DNA from 4 places in the Pelosinus sp. UFO1 genome. Region 2 is predicted to be linked to each of the others. Evidence: riboswitches for the same ligand, from Rfam matches in the RefSeq annotation. Region 2 holds a riboswitch; each other region holds the start of a gene.
What was found. A riboswitch is a leader RNA that binds a small molecule or an ion and turns the genes downstream of it on or off. The one in region 2 is predicted to bind cyclic di-GMP.

Region 1 (4,223 bases), 520 kb from region 2:
TGAATTCATTAACATTTGCAGCAGAGGGCGTGGATGTACAAATAACTGATGCTTTGGGGAACAAACAAATGACGATAGAAAATATGAAGCATAAGCATATTAAAAGTGTCACAGCAATCAATGAGGTATTTGGGGATGGACAAAAGGTAAGCGCTGTAGCAGTGGAATACGATAGCGCCATAGACACCTCTAAGCTAAAGGCCTCAGACTTCACGGTTGAAGACAAGAATGTTACGAAGGTATATGCCAATACTGCGGCGGAAAAAGCATATAAGGGCGTAAACGGTCAATATGTCATTGTTGAGCTTGATACAACTATTACACCTGATACAGGATATGGTGGTGGCAATGGAGCAAGCAATGATGCCAATGGAGCTGGTAACGGCCAAAATGGCAATGCCGAGCAGGGTGCTTCTCAGGGGGGGAATCGGCCCCCTGGCAACGGTGGTCCAACCTTAGGCTTCGTAGCAACTGATTCAGCCGAAAGCAAACCATTGACAGTCAATGTAACACAGAGCGGCGACATCGCAACTGTGGGAGGTCAAACCTACAAGGCGGATTCCAAGGTGATGACAAACAGTAAGGACATTAATTTAGTGGTGGATGACTTCAAGAAACTTGTTTATACAGATCCAAACTACAACAATGAAAAATTGATGTACAATCTATATGTGCCAAAAAATTACGATCCGTCTAAGAAGTATCCGTTGGTATTATTTATGCATGATGCAGGTGTTGTTAGCAACAACCCTACAAATACATTAACTCAGGGCTTAGGAGCTGTTGTCTGGGCAGAACCATCTGAACAAGCAAAGAACGAATGCTTTGTACTCGCCCCACAGTATACTAGTATTATTGCTGATGACACTTCTCAGACTACTGAACAAATGGATATCACAGTGGATCTTGTAAAAGATTTAGAAAAGCAGTACAGCATAGATTCCAACCGTCTATATAACACTGGTCAATCAATGGGAGGAATGACTTCTATTGCTATGGAGATCAAGTATCCTGACATGTTTGCAGCATCACTATTGGTTGCTTGTCAGTGGGATGTGAACAAGGTAACTCCAATGGTAAAGAAAAACTTATGGATCGTTGTATCTGAGGGTGATAACAAGGCTAACCCAGGCATGGATTCCATCACTGAAGCTTTGAAGAAGCAGGGTGCTACTGTCAGCAAGGCAACTTGGTCTGCGGAATCCAGTGCGGCGGAATTCGCAACTGATGTGAGTAATATGCTTGCCGCAGGCAGTAACATCTATTATACGGTCTTCAAGAACGGCAACCATCGGTATACCTGGCAGTACGCCTATACGATTGAAGGTGTTAGAGACTGGTTGTTTAAACAGGTGAAACAATAAATTTCAACAAACTCGCAACAAATTGTCATAACAGAATGGGGTTCCGAAAATCATAAAGCAGCCATAATAGTCAATCAGATTTTTGTCCACCAATACAAGATAATATGAAATGAATAGAAAGCAATTATATAGAAGAAAGCTATTGAAATTTACGCAGTTTGCATGTATTAAAGCCTGTTGTTTTTAATAAAACTATAGCCTAAAAACTCTAAGCCGTGTGTCGAGCGTTCGAATCGCCCCAGGCGCACCATATGAAATCAAGGGTTCTAGCTTTCTTGCTAGAGCCTTTTTTGTTGTTGTTCACCAATAGAAAGTATTTTGTTGTTGGTGGATAACAACAATCACGGGGAAGGCATACCGTGTGAAAAGCAATCTCATTTTTTCACTGTAAATCCTCATGACTTCAGCCTGTACCAATAAAATATGATTTAATTGATTCAAAAGTTTTACAAATAAGAAAATCAGTACTTGTATGTAAGTACGATTCTAAAACAAAAGAATTTTCTAAATGAAGTTTATTAAATTATAATTTAATTTTATTGACAACATAATAATAATATAGTTTAATAATGGTAATGATGTTACAAAAAATGACATTTTTTTTTACACATAAAATTAGGCAAACTTACTGAAAGGTGAGGGCGCAAAGCCATGGGTCTAAGGACTGTAGGAAGTCTATGATTGCCAGGTTACCATTTCGTAAGAAATGATGTTAAACCAGACAATCTGTCTGGTTTTTTGTTTTTTACAAGTAGTACATGCTGGTTGTATTTTAGTAAGTTAGTAGAAAAAATGGGGGAGAAAAACATGGCAAATATCAATGGAACAACAGGGAACGACATACTTCTTGGTACTGCAGGCGATGATGTAGTTGATGGTGGTGGCGGTGATGATTCCATTAATGTAGGAGCTGGAAATGACATTGTAAAGTATTATACTTCGTACACTCCTTCTAAAATTACAGGTGGATTAGGTATTGATACGTTGGATGCCAGTGCCCAGACGACTGGAGTAGCTATTAATCTTACTACCCAGTTTACTGACTTTGAAAATATAACTGGCGGTTCAGGTGACGATGTGTTGACAGGTACCATTGGTGTCAATACTCTGATGGGCGGAGCAGGTAATGATATTATTGATGGAAAGGGTGGCAGTGATATCATTAATGCTGGCGATGGCGATGATATTGTCAAATATTATTCGACGCTTACCGCTACTAACGTAAAGGGCGGTAATGGCATAGATACATTAGATGCTAGCGCTCTTACTACTGCTGTCAATATTAACTTAGCAACCCAATTTAAAGACTTTGAAAACATTACAGGTGGCTCAAGCAACGACACTTTAACTGGTAATGATCAAACAAATATCTTAATTGGTGGGGATGGTAACGATTATATTGATGGTGGAAAGGGTGCCGATAGTATCTATGGCGGTAATGGAAATGATACGATTGTGTTCCATGCTGACAACGCTCTTGTAGATGGTGGTACGGGAGTAAATATTCTAACGGCTGCTCCGTCTGCGACGGGAGTTAGTATTGACTTAACGAATGGTGTTTTTTCTAATATTCAACAAGTAATTGGCAGTAATTATAATGACGTCATTAAAGGGACCAGCGGTAATGATATTATCTCATCTGGTAATGGCGATGACATAATTGATGGCGGTGCTGGTATTGATACCATTGATGCAGGCGCTGGCAATGACACGGTAAAATATTATACTTCTTATGACCCTACTAAAATAAAAGGTGGAGCAGGTATTGATACGTTGGATGCCAGTGCACAGGCCACTGGATTAACTATTAATCTTACTACTCAGTTTACTGATTTTGAAAATCTTATTACTACCGCTAACAATGACACAGTAACAGGTAATGCACTTGCTAATGTCATTGACGGCGGTGGCGGTGATGATACGATTGATGCGGGAGCCGGCAATGATACTGTAAAATATTATGCTTCCTATACTCCTTCCAAAATAAAAGGTGGATTAGGGATTGATACACTGGATGCCAGTGCACAGACGACTGGAGTAACTATTAATCTTACTACCCAGTTTACTGACTTTGAAAATATAACTGGCGGCTTAGGTGACGATGTGTTGACAGGTACCATTGGTGTCAATACTCTGATAGGCGGAGCAGGTAATGATATTATTGATGGAAAGGGTGGCAGTGATATCATTAATGCTGGCGATGGCGATGATATTGTCAAATATTATTCGACGCTTACCGCTACTAACGTAAAGAGCGGTAATGGCATAGATACATTAGATGCTAGCGCTCTTACTGCTGCTGTCAATATTAACTTAGCAACCCAATTTAAAGACTTTGAAAACATTACAGGTGGCTCAGGCAACGACACTTTAACTGGTAATGATCAAACAAATATCTTAATTGGTGGGGATGGTAACGATTATATTGATGGTGGAAAGGGTGCCGATAGTATCTATGGCGGTAATGGAAATGATACGATTGTGTTCCATGCTGACAACGCTCTTGTAGACGGTGGTACGGGAGTAAATATTCTAACGGCTGCTCCGTCTGCGACGGGTGTTAGTATTGACTTAACGAATGGTGCTTTTTCTAATATTCAACAGGTAATTGGCAGTAATTATAATGACGTCATTAAAGGGACCAGCGGTAATGATATTATCTCATCTGGTAATGGCGATGACATAATTGATGGCGGTGCTGGTATTGATACCATTGATGCAGGCGCTGGCAATGACACGGTAAAATATTATACTTCTTATGACCCTACTAAAATAAAAGGTGGAGCAGGTATTGATACGTTGGATGCCAGTGCACAGGCCACTGGATTAACTATTAATCTTACTACTCAGTTTACTGAT
Region 2 (4,223 bases):
ATTAAAAGGTGCAGTAAGTGGAGAGAAATTCCAAGAGTATTTCTTCGCAAATTGCAAAAATGACGAAATTGCCGCTTATATCAAACGTGTATTAGCTTAACTGCACAAAAAAATGCCCTAAAGTTCAGAGCGAATGAACTTTAGGGCATTTGTCGTTTGGAAGCACTCGAAGTGTAATTTGAACTAGGGGTTGTATGTAAGATTTGAACATCCTTTTAATTAGATGAATAAGGGGGGATGCAGAGTCTTGGAGTCCCTATTCGCTTGTAGTGTTGGAATCGGTTGAATGATTCAATTTGTATGAAAAAAATAAATTAACTAGGGGTACAAGGAAAAGATAAAAGGCATAAGGGATAAAGGCTGAATCTGTTGCGAGTGCAGCGGCAGGAACAGCTCCTGCAATATTCCAGGGGATGATAGCGGAGAGTACGATGACCGTATTTTCCATGTCGAGGGCCAATTGGTACTTGGTACGTTGTTTTTTCTCATAGATTTTATAGGCAAATTGATGGGTGAGCATGACTGCCAATGTTTGGTTGCAGCTAAAAGCAGCGGTAGCGATGCTGGATAGTATTGTAGTAGGATAGACACTGATTTTTTCGCTAAGTCGCTCGAAGAAAAGTTCAATTGGCTGTAATAAACCAGTTCCCTCAAAAATGCCGGAGTAGGAAGAGGAAATTAAAACAATTAGAGCAACTTTCAGCATAGAATATAGGCCGCCACCCTGAATGATATTGGCAAAGAAGCCGCCCTGTTCCATGGTGTAGCCTGTCATAATGTATGTTGCCATTTGTGAAATGGATATGTGTTGAACATAAACGCCAATCAGGATACCAGAAAGTATGCTGATACCCATTGATAATTTTACATCAATCCGAAAGGCTGCTAACAGGAGTATAATGGCAGCGGGAAATAAGGTAATTATGCCTATATCAAAAGATTTCAATATCTCGTCTGTCATTTGCGTGTTATAAAAGGACAGAGGATTCGCATTTGATAAGTAGGTATATCCTATAATTGAAAAGATAAATGGCAGGATCGAAGTTTTCATCATATTATTTATATTTATATACAGCTTGGTATCTGTCAAAGACGCTATAAGATTAGCACTCGAAGACATAGGGGAGCAGCGATCACCAAAATAGGCTCCTGCGATGATGGCACCTGCCGTCATATTGATATCAACATTACCCCCTTTGGCTAGTACCATAAGTACTACACCAATGGTTCCCACGGTGCCAAAAGAGGTTCCGAGTAAAAAGGATACTAGGCAGCAGAGTAAAAAGGCGGATAGTATGAAGTACTTTGCACTGACAAAGGCAATTGCATAATACACTATAAAGGAGATCGTTCCACTGGCTCGCCAAACAGCTGTTATTGCGCCGATCAGGACAAAAATCTTGATGACAATAAGGGACTTTTTTGAGCCGATCATCATCATGTGAAGTAAATTTGTTACAGTATAACCTCGACGTAACGAGAGTAAAGAGAAGCAGATAAGCCCTAAAAGCAGAGAGTAAATAATGGAAATATCATGATAAATGCTAAAAAGCAGAGAAATAAAAAAAAGAATAAAGACGATTATAGTGTCCAAAGTCATCACTTCTTCCATAATTATTTAATAAGATTGATTAGATACTAAGACACTTCAAATCTTATAGTGTATGTGCACTCCAAGTCAAGGCTGAAAAATGACTCTTAACGTTGCATTTTGGCACTATTTGACGAATTTGGCTATTGGGTGTACAATGAACAATATTAAAAAGAAAATTTTGGCAAACCAATTGAAAAATTGGGACGCAAAGCTATGGGTCTAAAGACAAGTTGTCTATGATTGCCAGGTTGCTAGTGAATCATAAATATTAATTATGATAAGTTAATTAGCACTTGCCTTGGGCAGGTGCTATTTTTGTTGGGAGATAGGTAGGCCTTCAGGGTGGCTAGCTGGCAATTTGGGCAAGTAGTGAAAAATGAAGTTGGAGGAGAATTTTTTATGAATTTGCTTAAATGGATGGGAAAAAGTATTCAGGTAAAGGTTACAGCTGTTTTAGTGATTGGGTTATTACTTACATTAAGTATTCTAGGAGTATGTAATTTCTATAATGCAAAAAGCATATTAGTTTCAGATGTTGAGGAGGATCTTGTCCACCGAGCAAATGCCTATGCTGAAGACATTGGAACGTGGAAAGGCACTCGAGAAATCGAAGTTTCAATATTGGCAACGAACCAAAGTGTTGTTAATGGAGATACGGCGGGCGCACTTGCTTACTTAAAAGAAGAGATCAAGCGCAATCCGATTTATTCACGGTTTTGGCTTGTAGATGCTAAGGGGCAATCCATTCATACATCGGGTGATAGAACGAATATCGCTGATCGTGACTATTTTAAACAGGTCATGTCAACTGGCAAAGTGGTAACTACCGATCCTATTATTTCTAAGGCGGATGGCAAAATGGTAGTATCTGTTGTTGCTCCGATCAAAAAGAACAACCAGATTATAGGTGCTCTCGGCGGTACAGTCCCTATTGATGCTCTCATTTCACGTGTTAATGAAATTAAGGTTGCACAAAGTGGTTATGCCTATGTCATTCAAGGTGATGGATTAATCATTATACATCCTGATAAAGAACAAGTCATGAAGACCAATATACTAAAGGATCCTGATGGAAATAATCAGCTTAAAACGGTAATGAATAAAATGGTAAATGGGGAAACTGGAACTGGTAATTACGTAGATGGGGGCATTACAAAGTATGTAGCTTACGCTCCTATTCCCGGAACTCACTGGAGTTTAGGGATTAATGCCCCAGAAAAAGAGATTTTTGTAAAATTAACACCGTTTCTAAGGTCCTCCCTTATTACAATTGGCTTGATTCTTATTGCTGCTTGTGGTTTTGGTATTCTAATTTCAAGGCGTTTAACGAAACCGATTATACGATTGAATCAAGCGATTGAAAAAATGGCAGAAGGTGACTTAACTTCTCAAGTGGCTGTTATTGGTGGGGCGACAACGCAGAGTGTCGCGGGCAAGGACGAGTTAGAAGCAATGGGGATTTATTTTGATAGTATGGTGAAAAAAATACGCAGTTTGGTTCAACAAATTGCTACCTCAGCAGAGCAGGTAGCAGCATCTTCCGAGGAACTTACGGCAAGTGCAGAACAATCTTCTATAGCTGCCAATCAAGTAGCTGAAACGATAACGGAAGTAGCTTCAGGCAGTGCTTCCCAAATGCAAGCAGTCGATGCTGCAACGGATGTTGTTGAGAAAATGTCTGCTAGTATACAGCAGGTAGCTGCTCATTCTGAAAATGTAGCAGCAACTGCCGAAAAGACCGCGCTTGCTGCCCGAAGTGGTGGTAAGGCAATCGAAGATACTACCAAACAGATGGAAAATATCGAAAAAACAGTAACAAATTCAGCCCAGGTTGTTGAAAAACTTGGCGACCGTTCCAAAGAAATCGGCCAAATTGTTGATACGATTGCTGGAATTGCCGGTCAAACAAATCTCCTTGCATTAAATGCCGCTATCGAAGCAGCACGTGCTGGCGAGCAGGGCAGAGGGTTTGCTGTGGTAGCGGAAGAAGTTCGTAAACTAGCTGAACAATCCGAGGACGCAGCAAAGCATATTGCAGTACTCATTGGTGAAATTCAAGGGGATACAGAAATAGCGGTTAATGTGATGTCTGAAGGAACAAAAGAAGTCAAGCGAGGTTCAGAAGTAGTTCATACAGCAGGCAAGGCCTTCGGCGAAATCTTGAATTTAATAGAGCAAGTTTCTGATCAAATTCGGGATATCTCTGCTGCCATTCAACAGGTAGCAGGTGGTAGTGAGCAAATTGTTTCCTCAATTAAGGAAATCGACAGAATAAGCGGCGCGACAGCAGGATATACGCAAACTGTTTCGGCATCAACTGAGGAACAGTCTGCTTCGATGGAAGAGATCGCCGCTTCCAGTGAAGCCTTAGCCAAAATGTCTGAAGAACTTCGATCGATTATAGCCCAATTTAAAGTATAAATATCTCTCGTTAAAAAGCCGCTTAAAACGATACGTTTTAAGCGGCTTTTGACTATCTAAAAGAAAATGCTATTTTCCCTAGTAGGTTTTCTTGACTTCGATTCTATAGTTTTTTAGTTTGCGATAAAGTGTACTTCGATCCATACCTAAGGATCTAGCTGTTTGGGTTATATTCGAATTATATTGTGTTAATGCACAAATAATCCTA
Region 3 (4,223 bases), 1.1 Mb from region 2:
ATACTCTTTTTTTTAACTCCTGAAGCAAAACAGGATGCATGGTTGGCATTACTCATTTATATACCGGTAGGCATTATAGAATCACTTCTGTATACAAATCTATATTACAAATATCCGAATGATACTATAGTTACATATTTGCCTAAAATTTTCGGCAAATTTATAGGATATATACTGAGTGTTGTATACATTCTATATTTTACTTATTTATCAGCGAGAATAGTGAGAGATTTTTCAGAACTTATACTGATTGTCTCATTGCCTGAATTACCTTCACTTATCGTTTCCATCACAATTATGGTGATATTTGCTTATGGAGCGTTCGCGGGGATCGAAAATATTTCACGAGCTGCACAATTAACACTACCAATATTGATGTTTTTCGTTATCCTAGTATTCATATTGTTGTATGCAACACCAGATGTGGTGAAAATGCAAAACCTAAAACCAGTCCTTGAAAATGGCATATCATCTGTCATAAAACATGGATGGCTGCTCATTACCTTCCCTTATGGTGAGACTATCTTCTTCACTATGATCTACTCATCTGTCAATGAAGCAGCCAATGTAAGAAAAGTATCGCTGCTTGCTGTCCTGTTTGTTGGAATAATCCTTTCCCTAAATACGATTATGTTCATAGTTTCATTAGGAGTAGCAGGTGCATCTGCTTCCCTCTTTCCCCTTTTTTCAACCATGCGTCTTATAAAACTAGGATTCTTGGAAAGATTAGATGTATTTGTTATCGTTATCATGATAATAGGAGGTTTCTTCAAGGTAAGTATTATTACCTACGCGGCCATGCTTGGTACATCCCAGCTTATCAAATTAAAGGATCCCAAGTATTTGGCTATACCCTTCGGTTTAGTAATTGTAATATTTTCAATATTCATCGCTAAAAACTATCCAGAGCACATTGTGATAGGTCTGAAGTGGACACCATTATATATTCATATACCATTACAAATTATAGTGCCATTGACTGCACTAATGATACATTATATAAAAAGAGGTAAGAAAAAAAGTCCCTATGACTGTCAAAATAAAGGGTGAGCCCAGTATATGTTAATTAAATAAAATTTATGAAATTGTGAACATAAAATTTTATAGCCTACTACTAATTTATAAATTAGCAGTAGGCTATACTAATTTTTGACGAATTTCCACAAAAATTTTAATTCTATACCTTTTGGCGGAGGCATGAATGTTCCAAATGTTTTATTATAGGATTCATAGAGCTCTATTTTGTAAATTGAATGTGTTAGATTTCGGCAAACTTATCGAAAGGTAAGGACGCAAAGCTATGGGTCTAAGAATCTTAGGATTTAAGGCTGCCAGGTTGCCATTGACTAACGTCAATGTTGCCATGGCAGTTTTTAATATTTTAAGAAAGAAGGTAATCGATTTAGAAGATTGTTCTTAGCAATAGTTGAAATCAAAAAACTTACAATAACAGGAGTGTGTTCTATTTATGAATAGTAAAAAAAGATTGCCTATTATTTTACAGTTAACAAGTATGTTTGCTATCGCTGCAATGCTATTATTATCAGCCCTTGGTTATACAATTTATAATTATCTTTCACTAGGCGACGAGTCAAATAAGCTGGTATCATATACTGCAGTTAGGACAATGTCTATTAAGGAAGCTCATACAGATTATGTTAGAGCCCTTCTTAATTTCCGTGGATTCTTGCTGTATCCTGATGGAGCAGCTTATGAGCAAGGATATCAGGAAGATATGAAAAAAGCGATTAAAACAGTGAAAGAATTTAATTCTAGTTCCGCGAATCAAGATTCAACTGTAGAAGGTGCTAAACTTGAAAAGTTACTAAATGAATATTTAGGCCTTGTTGAAAAAATGATAATTGCCAAGAAAACCAATGATCCAACACTGAATCAACTGACTACAGAGGGGCGCAAACATACAAAGGATATTGAAGATCAATTTACAAAACTGGCTGAGATACAACAAAAATCTATGACAGATAAAAGTAATCTTATGATTACACATGCCCAAAATAGCAGTAGAAATATTATTTTACTGAGTACCTTAATTTTTATAATGGCCTGTATTGTGGTAATTTGGTATAGTCGCAATTTGGCAATGCGTTTTAGATATTTAACGAAATCAATGACTATGATTGGGCAACTAGACCTTACAGAAAAGGATATTGAAATTCGTCGAAATGATGAAATTGGGGATATGGGGAACATCCTTAATTCTATGCGTAATTCCCTAAAAGAAATTGTTGCATTGCTTCACACCAGTTCTCGAACATTGGCCGCATCCAGTGAAGAGTTGAGTGCATCAGTCGAAGGACACCTAGAAACCGTAGATATTGTGGCTAATAGTACGGGAGAGATTGCTGCGGGTGCTTCTAAAAATTCGGATAGTATTATCAATATCTCAGGAGCAGTTGAAAAAATTTCAGCTGGTGCAGAAGAAATTAACGCTAATGCAACAGAGGTAAATGCCAATACACAAAATGCTGTTGCGGAAGTAGATCGTGGTATGTCCATGTTACAAGCCGTTGTAGAACAAAATGAAAATGTTGCCTCTTCTATGGCTGAGATTACAATAGTAACAGAAAAATTGGCGCAAGGATCGCAGGAAATTAAAGGAATTGTAGATGTAATCACCAATCTTGCTGGACAAACAAATCTTCTAGCCCTAAATGCAGCAATTGAAGCTGCCAGAGCAGGGGAAGCAGGTCGAGGATTTGCTGTCGTAGCAGAAGAAGTTCGTAAGCTAGCTGAACAAAGCGAAAAATCTACAAAAGAAATCACAGAGATCATTTCCAATATGGGAAGTGAGATTGCAGTGTCAGTAAATGCAGTGGAACGAGCGAACGGAGAGGTTGTGAAATGTAAAACCTCAGCTCTCGATACACAAAAAGGCTTTCAACTCATTGCGAAAAGGCTAATTACTGTAAAAGATGGTATTGAGCAAATTGCTTCTGCAATTGGTGAAACTGCTTTGGGGACACAGTCTATGGTAACTAGCGTAGAAACCATACGGCTTGTAGCAGATACTACCTCGGAAGGTATTCAGACCGTTGCAGCTTCCACAGAAGAGCAATCTGCCAGTATGCATGAAATTGGTGATAACGCTGATTCACTTGCTAAGCTGGCAACGGAACTGAATGCAGTAGTTCAAAAGTTTAAAGTATAAGTGAAACCGTTATTATTAAAATTCGGTGGAGGCATTTTATGAGTGAAATTGCAAATGATAAAAAGGGGATCTTATTAGAGACGGGTACAAATGAGTTTGAAATTATTGAGTTTATAGTTGGCAAAGTGCATTATGGAATTAATGTTGCGAAAGTAAGAGAAGTGATTACTCCGGTTCCTGTTACGCCAATGCCAAATTCACATCCTAATGTGGATGGAATTTTTACCTTGCGTGGACGGGTGATGCCACTAGTTAATTTGCTGACATGCTTAGGAGTTAAAGACCAAGAAGCAGCTAGCAAAAATATTATTATAAGTGAGTTAAACACTTTTTTTGTAGGTTTTTTAGTAAATCAAGTTTCGCGGATACATAGGGTATCATGGTCTGCGATGGAACCAGTCCCTGATACTGCTGCTGATTCTGATATGGCTGTTGGTATTATCAAGCTAGAGGAAAAGATGATTATTCTATTGGATTTTGAAAGAATTATTGCTGAAATTAATCCTCAAATTAATGCTAAAATGGTAGATGTTTCTCAAGGGAGTGTTGAATTGCAGGCAGTCAGGAAGACGAAGAAAATCATGATTGCTGAAGACTCCAAAATGTTGAGAGAACTTTTGATAGAGTCACTTCACAAAGCTGGGTATATCAATATAACAACCTATCATAATGGTAAAGATGCTTGGGATGCATTAGCGGCATTAGCAGATGGAGGATTGCCCATCGAAGAAAATGTACATATACTGATTACCGATATAGAAATGCCGCAAATGGATGGGCATCATTTATTAAAGAAGGTTAGAGAAAACAAAAAACTGGAAAAATTGCCTGTATTAATTTTCTCTTCTTTAATTAATGAGGAAATGCGTCTCAAAGGCGAAACGATTGGAGCTAATGGTCAAGCTTCCAAACCAGAAATTAATAAATTAATTAATTTATTAGATACAATGAGCCTATAAATATATTGTAAAGAAGATAGTTAAAACGTTCTAAGAAAAAAGGATGTTAGGGAGTAAAGACTCCCTAACATCCTTTTCTTACTTATATGTCGTTA
Region 4 (4,223 bases), 2.1 Mb from region 2:
ATTCTCAATTATCCGTTAGCTACGTCACTGGGGTTGAATGCCGAGGCACTGCAAAGTGAAGATGGCATAGCGGTATTTGCTGGCAACCAGATTCCAGAAGGTGCTTCGCCTCTGGCTCAAGCTTACGCGGGGCATCAATTCGGAAATTTTGCTTTGTTAGGGGATGGGCGGGCTCTGCTGCTTGGCGAGCAGATTAATCCTCTAGGTCAGCGGGTTGATATTCAGCTCAAGGGTTCAGGAAGAACGCCATATTCCCGCCGGGGCGACGGTCGAGCGGCACTTGGGCCAATGCTGCGCGAATACATCATCAGCGAAGCAATGCATGGTCTTGGTATTCCTACCACTCGCAGCCTAGCGGTGGTGACAACAGGTGAGACCTTAATCCGCGAAACCTACCAGCCTGGTGCAATTCTGACCCGTGTGGCTGCTAGTCATCTGCGCGTCGGCACCTTTCAGTATGCTTCAAACTGGGGCACTATTGAGGAACTCCGGATCCTAGCTGATTATACATTGCAACGACATTTTCCAAACGTTGACATTGCTCCGAACCGCTATTTTTCTTTGCTTCAAGAAGTGATCAAACGGCAGGCCGTATTGATTGCCAAATGGCAACTGGTTGGCTTTATTCACGGGGTGATGAATACCGACAACATGACCCTTAGTGGCGAAACTATAGATTATGGTCCTTGTGCCTTCATGGATATCTATGACCCAGCAACGGTATTCAGTTCTATTGATTTACAAGGTCGCTATGCTTATGGCAATCAGCCGCATATTGCTGGATGGAATCTCGCGCGATTTGCTGAAACCCTATTGCCATTGTTGCATGACAATCAGGAGCAGGCTGTCAAGCTAGCCCAGGATGCAATTTCAGATTTTACTGAGTTGTATCAATCTAATTGGCTTGCGGGAATGAGAGCAAAACTGGGAATATTTAATGAAGAAGAACAGGATAAAAATCTTATTGAAGACCTTCTCGGTATGATGAAGAAGTATCGTGCGGACTATACCAACACCTTCCGCGCATTAACTTTTGATATGCGGCCCAATATGGAACTGTTTGGCACCACAGAATTTGCTCAATGGCATGAGTTGTGGCAGGCGAGGCTAGGCAGGCAGCAGGAAGCGGAAGCCTCTTCGCATCAGTTGATGCAAAATAGCAATCCTACGATAATCCCACGTAATCACCGGGTAGAAGCCGCACTAGAAGCCGCGGTGCAAGGAGAATACAGTGTAATGGAGCGGCTTCTTGATGTTCTTTCATGTCCTTACGCACACTCCCCCGAACAGGCTGATTACTCTACACTGCCAGCGCTATCAACCCGTCCTTACCGAACTTTTTGCGGTACCTGACATAGAAGCAAAGGGAGGATGTAGAGAGTACCATATAGGAATTCAAAAAAGCCACTACTGGTCATTTGACTGGTAGTGGTCTTTTTACCTTGCAAAGCGGCACTGCTTTTAAAACGTCTCCAGAGGCCGCTATAAAACATATTATAGTAGTTACCGTTTTTTACTTTAGGTATTTGGGTGATTGGGCTGATCTATACTAGCAATATAGGCAGCATTTTTTATATCCTGTTGTTTGTCTTTGGTTGATCGTTGTTGTTGCGAGTTACTGGCTTGTTGCGAGTTACTGGCTTGTTGCGAGTTACTAGCTTGTTGCGAGTTACTGGCTTGTTGCGAGTTACTGGCTTGTTGCGAGTTACTAGCTTGTTGTTGTGTCATATGATCACCTCCTGACCATATTATTTACGCATAGTGATCGAGCTATGCAATTGGTATTGGATATACGTCGTACCTATTGGTAGCACGGTGTTTTTTATTTTGAAGATTGTGTTATAAAAAATGATAAATAAAGTATGTATATAGTAAGGCTTTTCAAAAACATATATAGTTATGGGAGGGGGAGAAATGTGGTTCGATGGGCCTGATGTGTTTGAAGTAGGGGTTATTTTAACTCTGGTAGCTGCTTTGTGTATTTTTTGGCTAACTCATTCGGATCGTGCTTAAAGAAATTATTATCTTTTTTTGACCAAAAATTTTAAAATGCCGTTCTCATCTCAGACACTACAAGGGTTAACGAGCCATGTAGTGTTTTTAGTTTACTGCTTAAAATATCTTGATTAATCAAATATTACTAACTCATAGGCGATTATAATTAGTACAATCCAAGGGAAATAATGTGAAGCATTGGATAATAAAGTACACGTAGTTGTTAAATCCATTATAAAAGTCTCCTCTAAAAATAAAATAGATTCTAAATATACCAGTAATTAGGTTAAATGTAAAGTATTTACATTTAACCTTTTGAAATGCTTCTAGAGGAATTTTATTGAAATCGATAATGGAATGTTTTGAAAAATAGAAAGATGAATTATGATAATAGATGTTATGTATCTTAAATATTTAACAATATACCATAATTATGCAGGAATTTAACAATATTGAGCGAAAATTAACTAAAAAGTATATAATTGGCAAACCTTCTGAAAAGAAGGGACGCAAAGCTATGGGTCTAAGGACGATTAAGTCTATGATTGCCAGGTTGCATTTCTTGAAATGCAACCTGGCATTTTTTTGTGCAAAAATTGATGTTTGTTGCCAATTTTCCATCGAGAGGAATTAACCTGTATAAGTGTTGCAGCAAGCTTTCAGGTGAATGAAACGTATGTAATGGGACAACCAGACGCGACTATGAAAATACATCTTATCAGGGCGGTGAGTTTTTTAAGTGAAAAAGGTTTTTATATTACTGTTTTCGGTTGCAACGATAGTCGTTATACCAATAAATGAGCCCGGGGGAAACGTGGTATATGCTTCAAATGAAATGAAAATCGAGGGTGACAATAAACTTGTAATTCCAGGAAATACAGAAAAATTCAAAGCTGAATTTGCCTATGAAATGGCACAAATTACAGGGAAAATATTATCTACCCCAACCACAAATGTCGAGAACTTTAAAGTTGAATTTGCGTATTCAACTGCTAAGGTAACAGCAAAAATAATGCCGATTTTACCTAACAACCAAAGAAATGAATTCGCATATAAAATGGCACAAATCACAACAAAAATAATTGGTGACCAAAACCTAGATATTGAAAAAGCCAAAGCTGATTTTGCGTATGAAATTGCGCAAATGACAACGAGAATTATAACGAATCCAGACAAACTCACTACTGATAAAAACACAATGCTTACACTAAATAATGACTATGTTGATCCGAAAACAATGCTTAGGAATAATGCTGATATTGAGCCAAAAACAGTGGTTCAGTTAAATAATACAGTAACTAAGGAAAAAACAAAAAGTAGTAATACAAATTATATCTCACCGGAAACGTATACAGGCCTTGTAGATGAATTGAGTCATATAGGTGACCGGAGCAATCAGTTGGATAACAAAGTAAAGATTGATGGAGAAATTCGTTATCATTACGCATTGAATAGTGGTCCTGGGCAATTAGATCGGGATTCATCTGGAATTCGTGCCCGTATTGGTTTTAATAGTGCAGTGAATCAGGATTGGCGTGCTTATGGTATGCTAGAAGGTCAAAAGAATGTAGTAAATTATAATAATGACTTCAAGCTTTCACATCTATATGTGGCGGGAAAAAGCGGTGAATCGATAGTGACAGCAGGTTCGTTCGGTTACCTTATGGCGGACGGTAATATTTATGATAGCGATTTTAAAGGCGTCAAAGTTGAGTTTGGAGATCCGATAAAATACACGGTAAGTTATGGCGAAACCGATTACACGAAAAAAACATTGATAGCAACCGCGCGGTATAACGATTTTGATTACAATCTTGAAGTCGGTGCTCATCACTACCAAAAGGATGACGGAGATCACAGTCAAAACACAATCTGGACTCTTGGTGGGAATTATAATTTCAGTAATTTTGGTGTAGGGGCCATGGCTTTGGGATCTACTTTGACAGATAGCAAAGGTTATGTGCTTAGTGCTAACTATGGAGAATTAAAAACATGGAGGCCGGGTACCTATGGAGTATTTGCCAAATATTATAATCAACCCCAGGGCACGTATATTGCTCATGGAATGAATGGCACAGGTAGCTCTATGAAAGGATTTAAAGGCTATGGCTTAGGAATGAACTATACTTTGACAGAAAATGTTGTTACAGGTATCGAATATTATGGACTAAAAGACAAAATCAGCGGAGATAAAGGCGACACATGGTGGAGCCACTTAACTCATTATT

Region 1: linked by a shared signal. The riboswitch ahead of UFO1_RS24845 (matrixin family metalloprotease) and the one ahead of UFO1_RS23205 (methyl-accepting chemotaxis protein) in region 2 are both predicted to bind cyclic di-GMP.
Region 3: linked by a shared signal. The riboswitch ahead of UFO1_RS03975 (methyl-accepting chemotaxis protein) and the one ahead of UFO1_RS23205 (methyl-accepting chemotaxis protein) in region 2 are both predicted to bind cyclic di-GMP.
Region 4: linked by a shared signal. The riboswitch ahead of UFO1_RS08940 (porin) and the one ahead of UFO1_RS23205 (methyl-accepting chemotaxis protein) in region 2 are both predicted to bind cyclic di-GMP.

Annotation. Positions count from the first base shown of each region.
Region 1 is NZ_CP008852.1:350,379-354,601, forward strand. Features, by position in the region: gene UFO1_RS01465 (alpha/beta hydrolase-fold protein) at 1-1,364, shown strand, start outside; cyclic di-GMP riboswitch class I at 1,973-2,061, shown strand; gene UFO1_RS24845 (matrixin family metalloprotease) at 2,172-4,223, shown strand, end outside.
Region 2 is NZ_CP008852.1:4,941,006-4,945,228, forward strand. Features, by position in the region: gene UFO1_RS23195 (RpiB/LacA/LacB family sugar-phosphate isomerase) at 1-100, shown strand, start outside; gene UFO1_RS23200 (Na+/H+ antiporter NhaC family protein) at 257-1,594, opposite strand; cyclic di-GMP riboswitch class I at 1,765-1,850, shown strand; gene UFO1_RS23205 (methyl-accepting chemotaxis protein) at 1,994-4,015, shown strand; gene UFO1_RS23210 (sigma-54-dependent Fis family transcriptional regulator) at 4,094-4,223, opposite strand, start outside.
Region 3 is NZ_CP008852.1:894,085-898,307, forward strand. Features, by position in the region: gene UFO1_RS03970 (GerAB/ArcD/ProY family transporter) at 1-1,050, shown strand, start outside; cyclic di-GMP riboswitch class I at 1,258-1,344, shown strand; gene UFO1_RS03975 (methyl-accepting chemotaxis protein) at 1,469-3,169, shown strand; gene UFO1_RS03980 (chemotaxis protein) at 3,208-4,128, shown strand.
Region 4 is NZ_CP008852.1:1,938,269-1,942,491, forward strand. Features, by position in the region: gene UFO1_RS08930 (YdiU family protein) at 1-1,353, shown strand, start outside; gene UFO1_RS24875 (hypothetical protein) at 1,519-1,728, opposite strand; cyclic di-GMP riboswitch class I at 2,470-2,556, shown strand; gene UFO1_RS08940 (porin) at 2,735-4,223, shown strand, end outside.